Regions from separate parts of the Acholeplasma hippikon genome, predicted to be linked through region 1. Evidence: riboswitches for the same ligand, from Rfam matches in the RefSeq annotation. Region 1 holds a riboswitch; the other holds the start of a gene.
The links. A riboswitch is a leader RNA that binds a small molecule or an ion and turns the genes downstream of it on or off. The one in region 1 is predicted to bind S-adenosylmethionine.
Positions count from the first base shown of each region.

Region 2: it holds a riboswitch for S-adenosylmethionine, as region 1 does, so the genes downstream of both, metK (methionine adenosyltransferase) here and EXC59_RS06000 (hypothetical protein) in region 1, are expected to answer to the same signal.

Region 1 covers NZ_LR215050.1:1,219,027-1,226,190, forward strand. The annotation lists gene EXC59_RS05995 (S8 family serine peptidase) at 1-3,653, shown strand, start outside; SAM riboswitch class I at 3,789-3,874, shown strand; gene EXC59_RS06000 (hypothetical protein) at 3,945-4,253, shown strand; gene EXC59_RS06005 (VanZ family protein) at 4,386-4,850, shown strand; gene EXC59_RS06010 (type 1 glutamine amidotransferase domain-containing protein) at 4,866-5,387, opposite strand; gene EXC59_RS06015 (TetR/AcrR family transcriptional regulator) at 5,473-6,063, opposite strand; gene EXC59_RS06020 (hypothetical protein) at 6,267-6,470, shown strand; gene EXC59_RS06025 (ABC transporter substrate-binding protein) at 6,652-7,164, shown strand, end outside.
Region 2 covers NZ_LR215050.1:696,188-703,351, forward strand. The annotation lists gene secA (preprotein translocase subunit SecA) at 1-1,231, opposite strand, end outside; gene EXC59_RS03385 (NUDIX hydrolase) at 1,257-1,712, opposite strand; gene EXC59_RS03390 (DUF3137 domain-containing protein) at 1,709-2,629, opposite strand; gene EXC59_RS03395 (LemA family protein) at 2,703-3,269, opposite strand; gene metK (methionine adenosyltransferase) at 3,311-4,471, opposite strand; SAM riboswitch class I at 4,539-4,635, opposite strand; gene EXC59_RS03405 (HD domain-containing protein) at 4,691-6,010, opposite strand; gene EXC59_RS03410 (phosphatidylglycerophosphatase A) at 6,013-6,600, opposite strand; gene fmt (methionyl-tRNA formyltransferase) at 6,593-7,164, opposite strand, start outside.

The DNA of each region.
Region 1 (7,164 bases):
TTAAGGTTCAAAATGGATATACATTAATTGAAGCATATGTTAAGGGAACTGATCTTGCAGCAGAGTTATACTTAGAAGTAGTTGATGAAGTGATTTCAAACGAAATAGATAAAGTAGTAGCTACATACTCACATGTCTTTGTTTTATCTAATAATGAAATTTATGCTTGGGGAGAGTATATATCTATTCCAAGAAAGATTACTTCGAATACAGAAATGAAAATAGTAGATTTTTATGCGCATGATTATACTTTAATATTAATTGATGAAAATGGAACAACCTTAATGAGTTATCTTTCAAGTAATGGTACCTTAAATCAAACTAATAGTAATTTTGATTTTAATCAAATAACAAATATCAAGCATATTTTTAGAGCAAGATACCAGGACACATATTATCTTATTAATGATAAAGATGAATTATTTAGTATCGGAAATAATTATTATGGCTTAATCGGCGATGGTACAACAACAAACGTAAATGTTCCATATAAACTAATGAATAATGTTAAAGAAGTTTACTCTACTAATTACTACACATTTATCTTAACAAAGACCAATGATTTATATAGAATTGGTGGAAGTAATAATACTGGTAATAAACCAACGTTAATCTATAGAAATATTAAACAAGTATATCAATTTTATCATTCGGTTTCGTTCTATGACGATCAAAACTACTACAATTTTGGCATTTATGATTATGAACCAACTATTACAGAATACTTATATGTAAATAGTGAATCATACCAAAAATTCCAAATGATTATTGAAGGTAATACATTATATTTAGGCGACGGAAATAGAATCTCGCCAATTGAAAAAGAAATGATTTATACGTTTGAATCAAATATCATTGATGTTAAACAAAGTTATCGTGATATGGTTGTTATAACAGAAAATGAAATTTACATGATTGGACGAAATGACTACAACATGCATCTGTTAAATAACACACGCTCAAACACAGGTATTTCTAATATTATTCTTAAATCAGGTATAACTACTCCAAATCTTCAAATTGAAAATTCAAATATTTATCATTCTAGATTAGAAGACGATTCGATTGTTATTGAATTTAATCAGGAAATTTTTAAAGATAGAAACTTTACAAGAATTTATGTCAATAATGGATCAACAGGAAGAAGTATTCCTATAAACACAAGAATTGATGGTAATAAATTGATTATTACTTCATCATCATTTGTTCATGGACAATACTATTACGTGGTCGTTCAAGATTACTCAGTAAGAAACGTTAATGGAAAACAAAACACTTATTATTCTCAATCATTCAATTATTATGGTATTGATCGACCAATTGAAGTTATCAGTCCAAATGTGGATGATTCAAAAGTGTTTGAACAAGATAAAATCGAATATAAAGTTAAATTTAATTTAGTAATCATGTCAAATAATTTTGGAAACATTCATCTTTTAAATGAAGGTAATGAAGTTATTGATTCAATTACGCTATCCTTAGTTAACAATGAATTAATCGTACGAGGAACATTGTTAAATGGAACATATCGTTTAATTATTCCAGAAGATGCGTTTGCTAACTATCATGGAAGATCAAGTGAAGCGTTAGAATTTAGTTTCAGTGTGGATAAGAAGCTAGTTTATCAAACAAACTCACATGAAAACAACCTAAGAAAAGCAATTGATGAGGAAATTAAACTAACATTCGCAAATGATATTACTCTGGATGTAAATGGCATCAGTATCTTAACAAGTGATGGCAATTTGGTTGAATTTGATACTGAAGTTATAGAAAATCAATTAATCATTAAACCAACATTAGTTCATGGCATGAACTATCAAGTAGTTATTTTAGAAAATAGAATTGTAGACTCACTTGGTTTGGTCAATGAGAAATTTGAATTTAGATTTGAAACATACCAACCTATTGAATTATTAGGTCAGTCAATATTAGATCAAGCAACTAATATATCTACAAGACAAGATTTCAAATTCTATTTTAATTACGCTCAAATAGGACCAGCGTATCAACAAATCAAGTTAACAGAGAAGACAGAGCAAAGTGTTTCAATTAATAAATCACTCAATAAAGGCGTACTTAATGTATGGTCAACAGGCGTACTTAAACAAGGAACTGAGTATCAATTAGTCATTCCTGAAAATGCACTAATTGACGAAAATGGCATAGGAAATGAATTAATTGAAGTGAATTTTGAAACATATACAAATAATAGAAAAGCGATTAGTAGAGAAGATATTGATGAAATCATTCGTAAATTATACCTATCTGGATATAATACTTCATTTACTGGAAATGCTATTTTAAATAATTTCAATTTAACTAATCTTGATTTATGGTTTAGAATCCAAGGTCAATCTACAGATAGTTACACTGCAATCAATGGGGTTGCTGGTAACTTCTGGGGAACAATCGATTTAAACTTAATTCAAAAACACATTATTGATTTTGACATCTTCCCATCATTAGAGGATATTATTATTGGTGAATTCCTAACTGAAGCACCAGAAACTGCATTCCCGTTTGTAGTTGATGTTGAAGTTTATAATGAATCCGGCTTAAAAGTAGATAAAGTTGGTAATGAATTAATCACGGTTAAAGTTCACTTTAATAAAGACATGGAAACATCCATTCCATTAAGAGTTGCCTTTGGTTCAAGTGCACCATATGCTGAACGTTTAATTGAAGGTTCATATGAAACACCACGCATGTGGGTTGGAACATATCAATTAACTACTATTATTGAAAATGGTAATCAATTCTTTAGTATTCAAAATGGACACGTAGAAGGGCAATCGTTCTTTAGATTAATGCCTGATACAGCAAGATTTAGATTTGAAATTGATACAACCGCTGCACAAGCTATGTTAATGCAAGCAGAAGCTACTTATGAAGGTATTAGATTAACTTGGTTCCAAGATGACTTTGATACATTAGCAGGATTTAATATTTATAGAAGTGAACAAGAACATGGTTTATATACAAGGATTAATCAATATGTTTTAGGTATTGATGAAACGACATTATTAGATACTTCTGTACAACCAGGAAAGATGTATTACTATAACTTTACTGTTGTTAAGACAGATCTTACAGAATCAGAACCTTCCGGCAAAGTGATTGTAAGAGCGTTTGATAAAATGGCTCCAAATATTTACCATACAAGAATTTATCAAGCATTTACAAATTCAAACTTAGTTATTTCTGCAATTATTAATGATAATATTGCTGTAAACTCGGCTAAGGTTTACTACAGAATTACAGGCGCTGATACATGGAAAGTTTTAACAATGACAAACAATAATGATAAGTATACTGCAGTTATTTCTTCAAGTGATATTACACTTGCTGGATTAGAGTACTATATCGAAGCATTCGATGGCATTAACTATACTCGAGATGGAAATGCCGAAAATCCAATTAACACAGTTGTTCAACTTGCGGTTGACAGCAGTGCTAAGGGAGATGTGAATGGTGATGGCATCGTATCAACACTAGATGCATTAATGATGCTTCAAGCAATTAATGGACGTTTAAACTTGACAGCAGAACAATTCTTAAAAGCAGACTTAGATAATAGTGGTAACTTATCAACTTGGGAAGTATTAAAAGTCTTACAATATGCAAGTGGACAAATTTCATCACTTAACTAATTAAAAAAAAGTGGACAATGTCGTATTGTCCACTTTTCTTATTTAGATTTGAATTAAAGGAATTTATATGCAAAGTATTGTTGTGTTTATAAGAAAGAATAGTTGATTATATATTGAATATTATATACAATAGAATTACCATAAAGAGAAGGAGAGAGACAAGCTCTATGACCCTTCAGCAACCTGCCTAAGGTAAGGTGCTAATGCTTGATTGATGGTTATATATAATCCTAGTTATTTATATGCCATCAAACGATGGCATTTTTCTTTTTTTGGTAGAAAGAGGAATGTATGGAAAACATATTAGCAAAAAATATAGATAAAATCTTTTATGATAAGAGAAGTTACTTAGATTATTTATATGATTTAAATAAAGAGATTAAAAATAAATTAGAAAAAATAAAAAAAGAACTTGATCAAAAAATAAAAGTAATTACAATAGAAACACTAAGAGATATTATTAATGTAAAAAACATTGAAGATTATGAAAGTTATTATCGTTATTTGTTTGTTAAAGAGTGTCTGATGATTAAAATTAAGATGGTTAGTCTTTATATGAAGGATACTGACTTTAAAAACGGAATAAAAGGTAGTTTATAATATAAATTAGTAAAGTGTAAGATAATTTAGTTATACTGATTTTAGATAAGTAAGAAATCCACTACTAGGTGTGGGATACTTATTTAATAAAACATCTTAATAAAAGCATTGAAAGAGAAAGAGAAGTATTTAATGATAAAAAGAAAAGCACTGATTTCACTTGGGATAGCAATCAATTTGTTTATTTGGATTAACTCGATTTTACCGGGCAACGATAGTGCAAACTTAAGTGGTGGTATCACTGAGTTCATCTATCATATTTTAAATAAATTAAATATCGGTATAAGTATCGATTTATTGTCGCTAATGATTAGAAAACTTGCTCATTTTACGGAGTTTTTTATCCTAGGAATTACTTGGGTTTTTATTTTTAAAAAGTATAATTATAGATACCCAATAACATTTATTTATGGATTATTGGTTGCTTTAATTGATGAATTTATTCAGTATTTCATCCCAGGCCGAGCATCAAGTATTTTCGATGTTGCAATTGATGGTGCTGGTGTACTTTTTGGATTATTAATTATATATTTACTTGAAGTATTTATATTAAGAAAAAATGAAATATATATAGATAAAGAAAAAGCAGATGAATAGTCATCTGCTTTATTTTTACTTTTTGAGTGCTTTGATTAACTCAGGTAAATAAAGTGGTAAATCTGGTGGACGACGTGCACTAATAATGTGTCCATCGCTAACAACAGGTTCATCTGCCCAAAGTGCACCAGCATACATCATATCATCTTTAATACCGGGGGTTGAAGTCATACGGACATCTTTTAAAATACCGGCAGAACTTAATACCCAACCAGCATGACAAATCACACCAATAATCTTTTTATTATCATGCATGTATCTTACAAAGTTTAAAACTTCTGGAAGACGTCTTAAATAATCTGGTGCCCATCCACCGGGGATAATGATACCATCGTATGATTTAATATCCACTTGTTTAAAGGCAACATCTGATTTTGTATGTAAACCGTATTTACCTTTATAATCTTTGTTTGCTTCTTCAGCAGCAATTGTTACTTCACATCCAGCTTCTTTTAATCGAATCATTGGATAGAAGAATTCTAAATCGTCAAAATCATTTGAAACAATGGTTAAGACTTTTTTTCCTAATAATTCCATGTCATACCTCCACAGTTTCATTATATAGTTAAAATAAAATATCAATATTTATTTGCATGAAAAAACCCAATCATTAAGACTGGGTTTACTTGATATCGAAGTATTTCATGAATAAATCAATATGATTCACAAAGATTGATTCATCTTTAACCAAGAATCCTTCTGGATCGTTAGTTAAGTATTTTTCATAGAAGTGGTAAACGAAGAATGAATGATACATCTTCGCAGCAAGTTTTGGATCTTCAGTACGCATTAAACCCTTATCCATTAATGATTTAAAGTAATAAGTATAAGCGGTTCTAGGTTTAACGATAAATTCTTCATGTAATAATTTTTTTAAACGTTGACTTGAAAATTCTTCTGGAATTAGTATTCCTGTTAGTGTATTAATATGTTTTTGTTCAAAAAATTGATTTGTCTTTAATGAGATGTTTTTAAAAAACTCTTTTGGACTTAAATCAGTTACCTTATATAGAGGATAAACATTTTCTTTTAATTCATTTACTAATTCATTAGCAATATCTAAGAGAATATCTTCCTTAGATTTGTAGTGATTGTAAATAGAAGAAGCTTTGATTCCTGCGCTTTTTGCAAGATCACGCATACCTAAATTTTGATAACCATATTGTGAGAATAATTCAATTGCGTTCTTGTAGATGAGTTCTTTAGTTGTCATAATAATCCTCCATACGATTGATAACTAACTACATTTTAGTCATAGAAAACTACTTTGTCAAACAAATCGTGAATAATACATATAAATATACGCATGTGTATGCACGTATGTGTGAGAAAATAGATAAAAGTTAATCAAAAAATTGCGAAAATATAAAAACCATGATATAGTATTGATAACATAAATTTAAAAGGAGTCAAACCATGAAAAATTTCCTTAAAGCTAAAAAAGACCTAATCCTTGCTATTTCACTTATTGTTATTGCATTACTACCAACATTCATTACACTATTTGTTAAAGGTAGAACACTTGTTGATCTAGGATTATTACTTACTGCAATTTTAGTTATTGCTTTAATTCTTCCAATTGTGAATGCATTAAAGCGTAATGCAAACAAGTCAAAATAAGAAAACTTAAGAATAACACCCTGTTGAGGCATAAAAAATGCTTGAAACAGGGTGTTTTTGTTCAAAAAGGGGGACGAAAAGCATAAAAAAACATTTGAAAACGTTTTCAATACGTATTATTGTTGATTTTTGTTATTTTTTGGTAAAATACTATTAAATATTTTTTAAGGAGAGAGAAAAAATGAAAAAAGTATTATACGGATTCTTACTTTTATCATTAACATTACTAGTTGCATGTACTAAGACAAACAATGCTCCAGTGATTAGCGGTGCTAACGATACATCTATCGTTGTAGGCACAGCCTTCGACCCTAAAGCAGGCGTTACTGCTTCAGATAAAGAAGACGGCAATCTAACTGACAAAATTGTTGTAACAGGCACAGTAGATGTTAATACAGTAGCTACTTATACACTTACTTACTCAGTAACTGACAGTGGCGACAAAACAACAGAAAAAATTAGAAAAGTGACAGTAACAGAACCAAACTTAGATGGTACAAAATATAATGGCGTACTAAATCTTAAGTTTGCAGATGCGGACACTAAACATACATTCTTCGCAGCTGCAGAAAAATACCTATTAGACTACATGGCTGGTGGTATTCCGTACTACGTTGCTAACTCATTCAGTTTATTAGCTGATCGTGTTACATTACCTGTAACAGATTACATCCCATCATATGGTTGGGGTACA
Region 2 (7,164 bases), 520 kb from region 1:
TTTCTTCTGCAGTTACAAAGAAATAATCTGGTGCATCTTCTCTAATGACTGGTTTATTTGTAGGAATTTCGATAACTTGCATGTTATAAATATCGATAAATTCTTCTTCTTCAGTTTTTGCAGTACCCGTCATACCTGAAAGTTTTTTATACATTCTAAAGAAGTTTTGGTATGTAATTGTAGCAACTGTAACAGTTTCTTTTTTAACTTCTACGCCTTCTTTAGCTTCAAGTGCTTGATGTAAGCCTTCAGAGAATTGACGACCCTTTAAAATACGTCCTGTAAATTGGTCAATAATTAATACTTCTCCGTCTTGAACCATGTACTCTTTATCTTTAAACATTGTAAAGTTTGCTTTTAATGCATTGTTAATGTGGTGTAATAAAGAAACGTGTTTTAGATCGTATAAGTTATCGATTGAGAACATTGTTTCAGCTTTTGTAATACCTGATGGAGACAATTCTACTGTGTTTGCTTCAACATCTAATTCATAATCTTCATCTGCTAAAGATTTAACAAATCTATCTGCTTGTTGATATAGATTTTGAGTTGCTTTTGCAGGACCAGAAATAATTAATGGCGTTCTTGCTTCATCAATTAAAATTGAGTCGACTTCATCGATAATTGCGTATGGATAGCCACGTTGTGCAACCATATCTTGATGGTATAAAACCATGTGGTCTCTTAGGTAGTCAAAACCTAATTCCGCATTTGTTGAATACATAACGTCGCAAGCATAAGCTTCTTTTTTCTGTGGTCTATCGTAGTCTCTTAAGTTTAAACCAACAGTTAGGCCAAGATATCTAAATAAATTACCAATTTCACCTTCAGCTTCACGTTTTGCTAAATATTCATTTACTGTAACAATATGAACGCCTTCTCCATTAAGCGCGTTTAAATAAGCAGGCATAACAGATGTTAAAGTTTTACCTTCCCCTGTACGCATCTCTGCAATATTACCCTCATGGATAGCAATCCCACCAATAACTTGCACATAGTATGGAGTCATACCAGTTATACGAGTAGATGCTTCTCTAACAGTAGCGAATGCTTCTGGTAAAATTTGATCTATCGTTTCACCATTTTTTAATCTTTCTTTTAAAATAACTGTCTGATTTATTAATTCTTCCTCAGTCATTTTTTTGTAGACATCTTCTAATGCCATTACTTTATCAGCTACTTTTTTGTAACGTTTTAAAGCCTTTTTTGTGGAATCAAACATTCCAAACATAACTTCACATCCTCTTATCTATAATCTATTTGCCTAGGCTCTTCATAAAATCTTTCAATATGATTTTATTATGGTGCATTAAATCATCCCAAGGGATTTCATCAAATGAAAACCATTGTAATGTTTTTACCTCATTTTTTTGTGGTTTCAAATCACCTTTATATTGGTCTACAACATAAATATGATCGATAACATAACAAACATCTCCGTTCGGATAAGTTATTTTGAAATCTTTACCACTATAATTTTTGAAAAAACAATATGATAAAATATCTAAATTCGTTTCTTCTTTCACTTCTCTTATTAAGGTCTCCTCTAAAGTTTCACCAAGTTCCATTGAACCTCCATGAAGACCCCATTTTAAGTTATCACTTCGCTGCTGTAATAATATTTTATCGTATTTTACGATAATTGCAGCACTTGCTGGCATAAATATGGGTGCATGATTTACGAATTTTCTTATATCACTGATATAACTCATTCATGAATCTCCATAAATTTAGAACCATCAAGGTCAAATGCATGAATCATTTCTTGCATAATTAAAATATCCACTAAATAATAATCCAGTGATTGTCCTGTTAAAGGAACTTTAATATTTGGTTCAAGTGTATTTTTGTTATCATTGATTGCAACATATAGTCTATTTCCTTGGAATAATAATGCAATTGTTCCTTTAAATAATCTTTCAATACGTTGAATTTCTTCTAACATTACAGGTGTAATGATATAAAATGCATGTTGATCATCACCTGTTAAAACACTGAACTTTTTATTAAATGCGATACTTTCTGTCTCAATCTTTTTTAAACCAAAATTATTAAAACTTATGTTTAATAAACCTTTTTCTGAAATTCTTAAATCATGTTTAAAGATACGTTTAAATTCAAACATAAAGAATCTTCCTTTAAAGAAAGTTTCATAAGTTACATAAGTATTTCCCTTGCTGTCACGCCTAACATGGCGGTCTTCTAAATGGAACTCTGAAACCTGGAATTTAACACCATTTTTTTCACCAGAGATAAAATCTTCTCCTCTCCAGCGATCAGGTTTTCTTGTTAAACCCGTTTTCAAGAAAACATCTAAAGGAATATGGCCTTTTGGCTCATATGTTACGTTATCATAGTTAGCCTTCAATAATGATGTAATTAAATTACTCTTAAACATTTGATTGAATTGTGCAATATGCTTATATCCAATAGAGGCAACAATTGCTCCGATGATAATTAAGACAAAGCCAATGACCATAAAGAGCGCTCCAGTATCTGGAAAAGCAATTCCTAGTAAAAAGCCAATTGCACCAATCACAAAGAAAGGTATTGCTCGTTTATTATATTTTTTTTGTTCTGCTAAAATGACTAATCTTTGTGCTTCTAATTCTCTTAACTTTTCTTCCATATACCCTACCTCTTTTTAGCAAAAAAGCAGAAACTATTTTAAGCCGTTTCTGCTATTTAATGATTCAACTGAATCAAAAATTGAAATCTACGTCTTGACGTTTAACTGCTTCTGCTTCAAAGAAATCACGTTTTGTGAAGTTCTTCCAACCAGCAACTAAGCTAGATGGGAACACAACTAATTTTTGATTGTAAATTGAAACGTTTGAGTTATAAACACGACGCGCTGCTTGAAGATTTTCTTCAACTTCTACAGTTGCACTTTGTAACTTAGCAAAGTTTGCTGAAGCTTTTAAATCAGGGTATTGTTCAACCACAACATTTAATTGTGATAAACCTTGAGATAATTGATTAGCGAAATCTTGTTTTTCTGAAATAGATGCATTTCTTGCAGGTTGTCTCATTTCGATAACCTTAGCTAATGTTTCAGATTCATGTTTCATATAACCTTTAGTAGCTGAAACCATTTTTGTTAATAAATCATAGCGTTTAGTTAATGCGATATCGATAGATGATTCTGATTCATCAATTTTAACAATCATTGTTCTAAATGAGTTTACTGTTGAAATATACCAAGCGATAAAGATAATTGCAAAGAAAGCAATAACCCCTAAAATAATCCATAATACTGTTAAATCCATGTGTATTTCCTCCTTTATGCTTTTTTACTGCAGTTATTATTTTATAATAAATGTTTGAAAATATCAATGGAATCAGTTTTTTCCCAAGTAAATGCATCCCCAGTCTTACCAAAGTGACCATTATTCACTGTTTGTTTAAAGATTGGACGTTTTAATTGGAGTTTTTCGATAATACCTTTAGGGGTAAGTTTGAAGTTACGTTCTAAGACTTCTTGAATCTTCGCATCGCTTACAACACCTGTTCCAAATGTGTTTACATAAATTGAAACTGGCTCAGCAACACCGATTGCATAAGCTAATTGAATTTCACAAGTTTTAGCAACCTTACTTGCAACAACTTGTTTAGCAATGTAACGTGCCATGTATGCAGCTGATCTATCCACTTTAGAAGCATCTTTACCTGAGAATGCTCCGCCTCCATGACGTGCAAATCCACCGTATGTATCAACAATAATCTTACGACCTGTTAATCCTGAGTCTCCTACTGGACCACCAATAACAAATCTTCCCGTTGGGTTAATGTAATACTTTGTATTAGGAGTTAATAAGTTTTCTGGAATTACAGGCTTAATAACATGTTCTAAAATATCTTTTTTAACTTCTTCTAAAGTCTTTTCTTCATAATGTTGCGTTGAGATAACAACTGCTGTAACTTCAACAGGTTGATTATTATCATCATATAAAACAGAGACTTGGCTCTTACCATCAGGTCCTAAACCGAACACCGTTCTATTTTCTCTAACTTCTTGTAATTTCTTAGTTAATTCGTGTGCTAAGAAAATTGGTAATGGTAATAAATTTGGAGTATCATCTTTAGCAAACCCAAACATAATACCTTGGTCACCAGCACCTTGTTCTTTGTTTTCATTTTCATCAACGCCTAGTGCAATATCTGCAGATTGTTTATTTAATTGAATATGAAATTCTAAATCATCTACATTAAAGATGAATCTTTTTTGTGTATAACCAATTGAAGCGATTGCTTCTTTAGCAACTTTCATTATGTTTTCTTTAGTAAGGTCAGCTTTTGTTGTGACTTCACCATAAATGAAAACACTCTTGTTTGCTACTGATGTTTCAATAGCACATCTTGAATTTGGATCTGCTGATAAACAGAAATCAACTAATGAATCTGAAATAAAATCAGCTACTTTATCTGGGTGACCTTTTGTCACACTCTCACTTGAAAATACGAAACTCATGGTTTTTACCTCTTTATATATTTTGTCAAAAAAAATCGCCTCCAACAAGGAAGCGTCTTTGAACAAATCCTTATTGCTGGGTTTCCCCCTCACGTCTTAGCACCTAATTTAATAGGTTGCTGCAGGGTCTATGGACCGTTGACCTCGCCTGCTCTTAATAAGTTGCGATTTAGTTTGCTTATTTATCATACTACGAATGTAAATCTTTGTAAAGCACAATTATAGATTTTGGTATAATTGATTTAATTCTTCGTTATACTTATAGAATGTATCCTTTAAATTTCCATCGATATAAGGTGATAATTCTTTTAAAATGAACTGCATTGCTGTCTGATGATTATAAGGTCTATAGTAACTTGAAACACTTCTTAAGGTTACATAGAAATCAGAAATTAAAATGATTTGAGATTCAATATCAGGTTGAATCTTACGCATTTCATTAATGAAACTTTCTGACGGCATATCTTCATGGTGCGTACGAATAATATCAATTGTTTTTTTAGCCAATTGAATTCTTTTTGCAATTCTTGCGCCTAATTCTGTTTTTGTTCTTAACACATCATAAGATTGCTCAGTTTGATTTTCTGACTCTATCATTAAGTCTTTAATCTCATCAAATTCTAAATGTAATAAACTATAATTTTCAATACGTTCAATTGCTTCTTTATCTAAATTATAGTAATCTGCTAATTTCACACTCACACGTGAAACTCTATATGCATGCGTTTCATCTAGCAAGCTTGAAACTGATTGGAAAACAATATTAAAGAAGTTTTTAACAATATGCGTGAAGTCATCTTGAACTTGACGACGTTTTGTTAATTCTTTTTTACGCTCTTCTTGAATGGTTTGTCCTATAGAAACGATAATATAGTTAACTAAATAAAATAATGAGAAAATAACCGTTCTTAAAATGAGGGCACCGAATTGACGGCTCATAGAAGGATCATTTAATAATTGGTAAGAAAACTCTTGCCAAGTTAATTCCATATGGAAAAAATCATAAGTGACTGCTATATGAATTAAAGTGACAAATCCTAATAAACTTACAAATGAATTGGCAAGTAATCTTTTATCTTGATATAAAGAAATTTGAACTAAAGAATAATAAATTAAGACATATGCCGCAGTCTCAAACAATTCATTTCGTCCGACCGCATAAATTCTTACATAGACCAAGACTGCCGATATAAAAATCCAGAAACTAGAAACATACATTGCAATCTGTTGCTTTGTTAAATCGTTTTTGTCTAAGTTAATTAATCTATTTTGTAATTTTCCTACAGAATAAGTAATCGGAAGTGATGCAACGGCAAAAAGCCAATCTGTTGTTGGATTGGCTACTGAAAATCCGAGAATAAAGAATACTAACGAATATAGGATGTTTGATATAAAAACGATATTTTTAATGACAACGTTTCTACGATATAAAACGGCAACATCATTGGTTACATCGATCCCTGTTTCGAAACCAAAAAACTTTGAAAATACTCGTTTCCCAAACCCTTTTAATTTATTTTTTGGTTTTTTTAAGTCCACTTTTATTTACCTTTTGATTTTTTTTGCATTAATTCAAATAAACTTAATTTATGATAATCAGGATTTTCTAATGCTAAGTTTTCATTCATCACTTGAGCAACACGAGTTGAAGCAGCCGCAGCAATTGCTCCAACAATATCATCCATTAATGTATGAACGATTCCGTCTTTCTTTCCGTCTTCATTTAACTTCGCTACGACTCCACGCTTATTGACGTCAATATCACCAAAGTTTGTTTGGCCAATTGCACCATATAAACGAGCAACATCTAATCCTAAAGTTTCATCCAATCCAAATAACCCTAAGTCATAATATAGAATGTCTTGAATTGGACCTTTAAACATTTTTTCTTCAGCTAATCTATCAACTTCAGCAGCAAATTGAATATGGTGGAAAACATCTCTAAATGTTAAGATTTTTTCAACTGATTCGATGCATAGTTGTAAATCGATATCGGGGTAATATTTTGATTGTTGTGCATGGGCAATTGTGGCAATATCATGTACAGTTACACCACCACGACGTTGAAGTGCTTCGATATTTAATCTTAGCATTTCTTCACGATTATAAAGTAATTTAGATTTATCCATTTATGAACCCTCCATCTTTAAATAAGTTTTGACCATTTAAAAAGTCTTTAACCATTAGCTTATTTTTTCCAGATTGTTGGATTTCAACTAATTCTAATCCACCATCCTTACAGCCAATGATTAACCTTTTATTAACGATTCTAATTTCATTAGGTTCAATATTTATTATATCACTTATGCGTGTTTTAAACACTTTTACTGTTGTGCCACCGATTTCAAAGTGTGCTCCTGGTAGCGGACTTAAGCCTCTTACACGGTTATGATTCCATAAAAGAGATTCATTAAAGTTCAATGCTTCATCTTCATACTTAATGGTGTAAGCAAATGTAACTTCTTCATCCATTTGTTTTTGTTTACCGTAAGTACCTCTTAAAACATCATCTAAATTCTTTTCTAATAAATCACGCCCAGCGATTGATAGTTTCTTTGTTAATGTTCCATAGTCATCTTCATCTTCAATCTTAACAACTGCTTTATCAATCATATCTCCAGCATCCATCTTATAAACCATTTCCATTAAGGTAATACCAGTTTCTTTTTCACCATTGAAAATAGAATACTGAA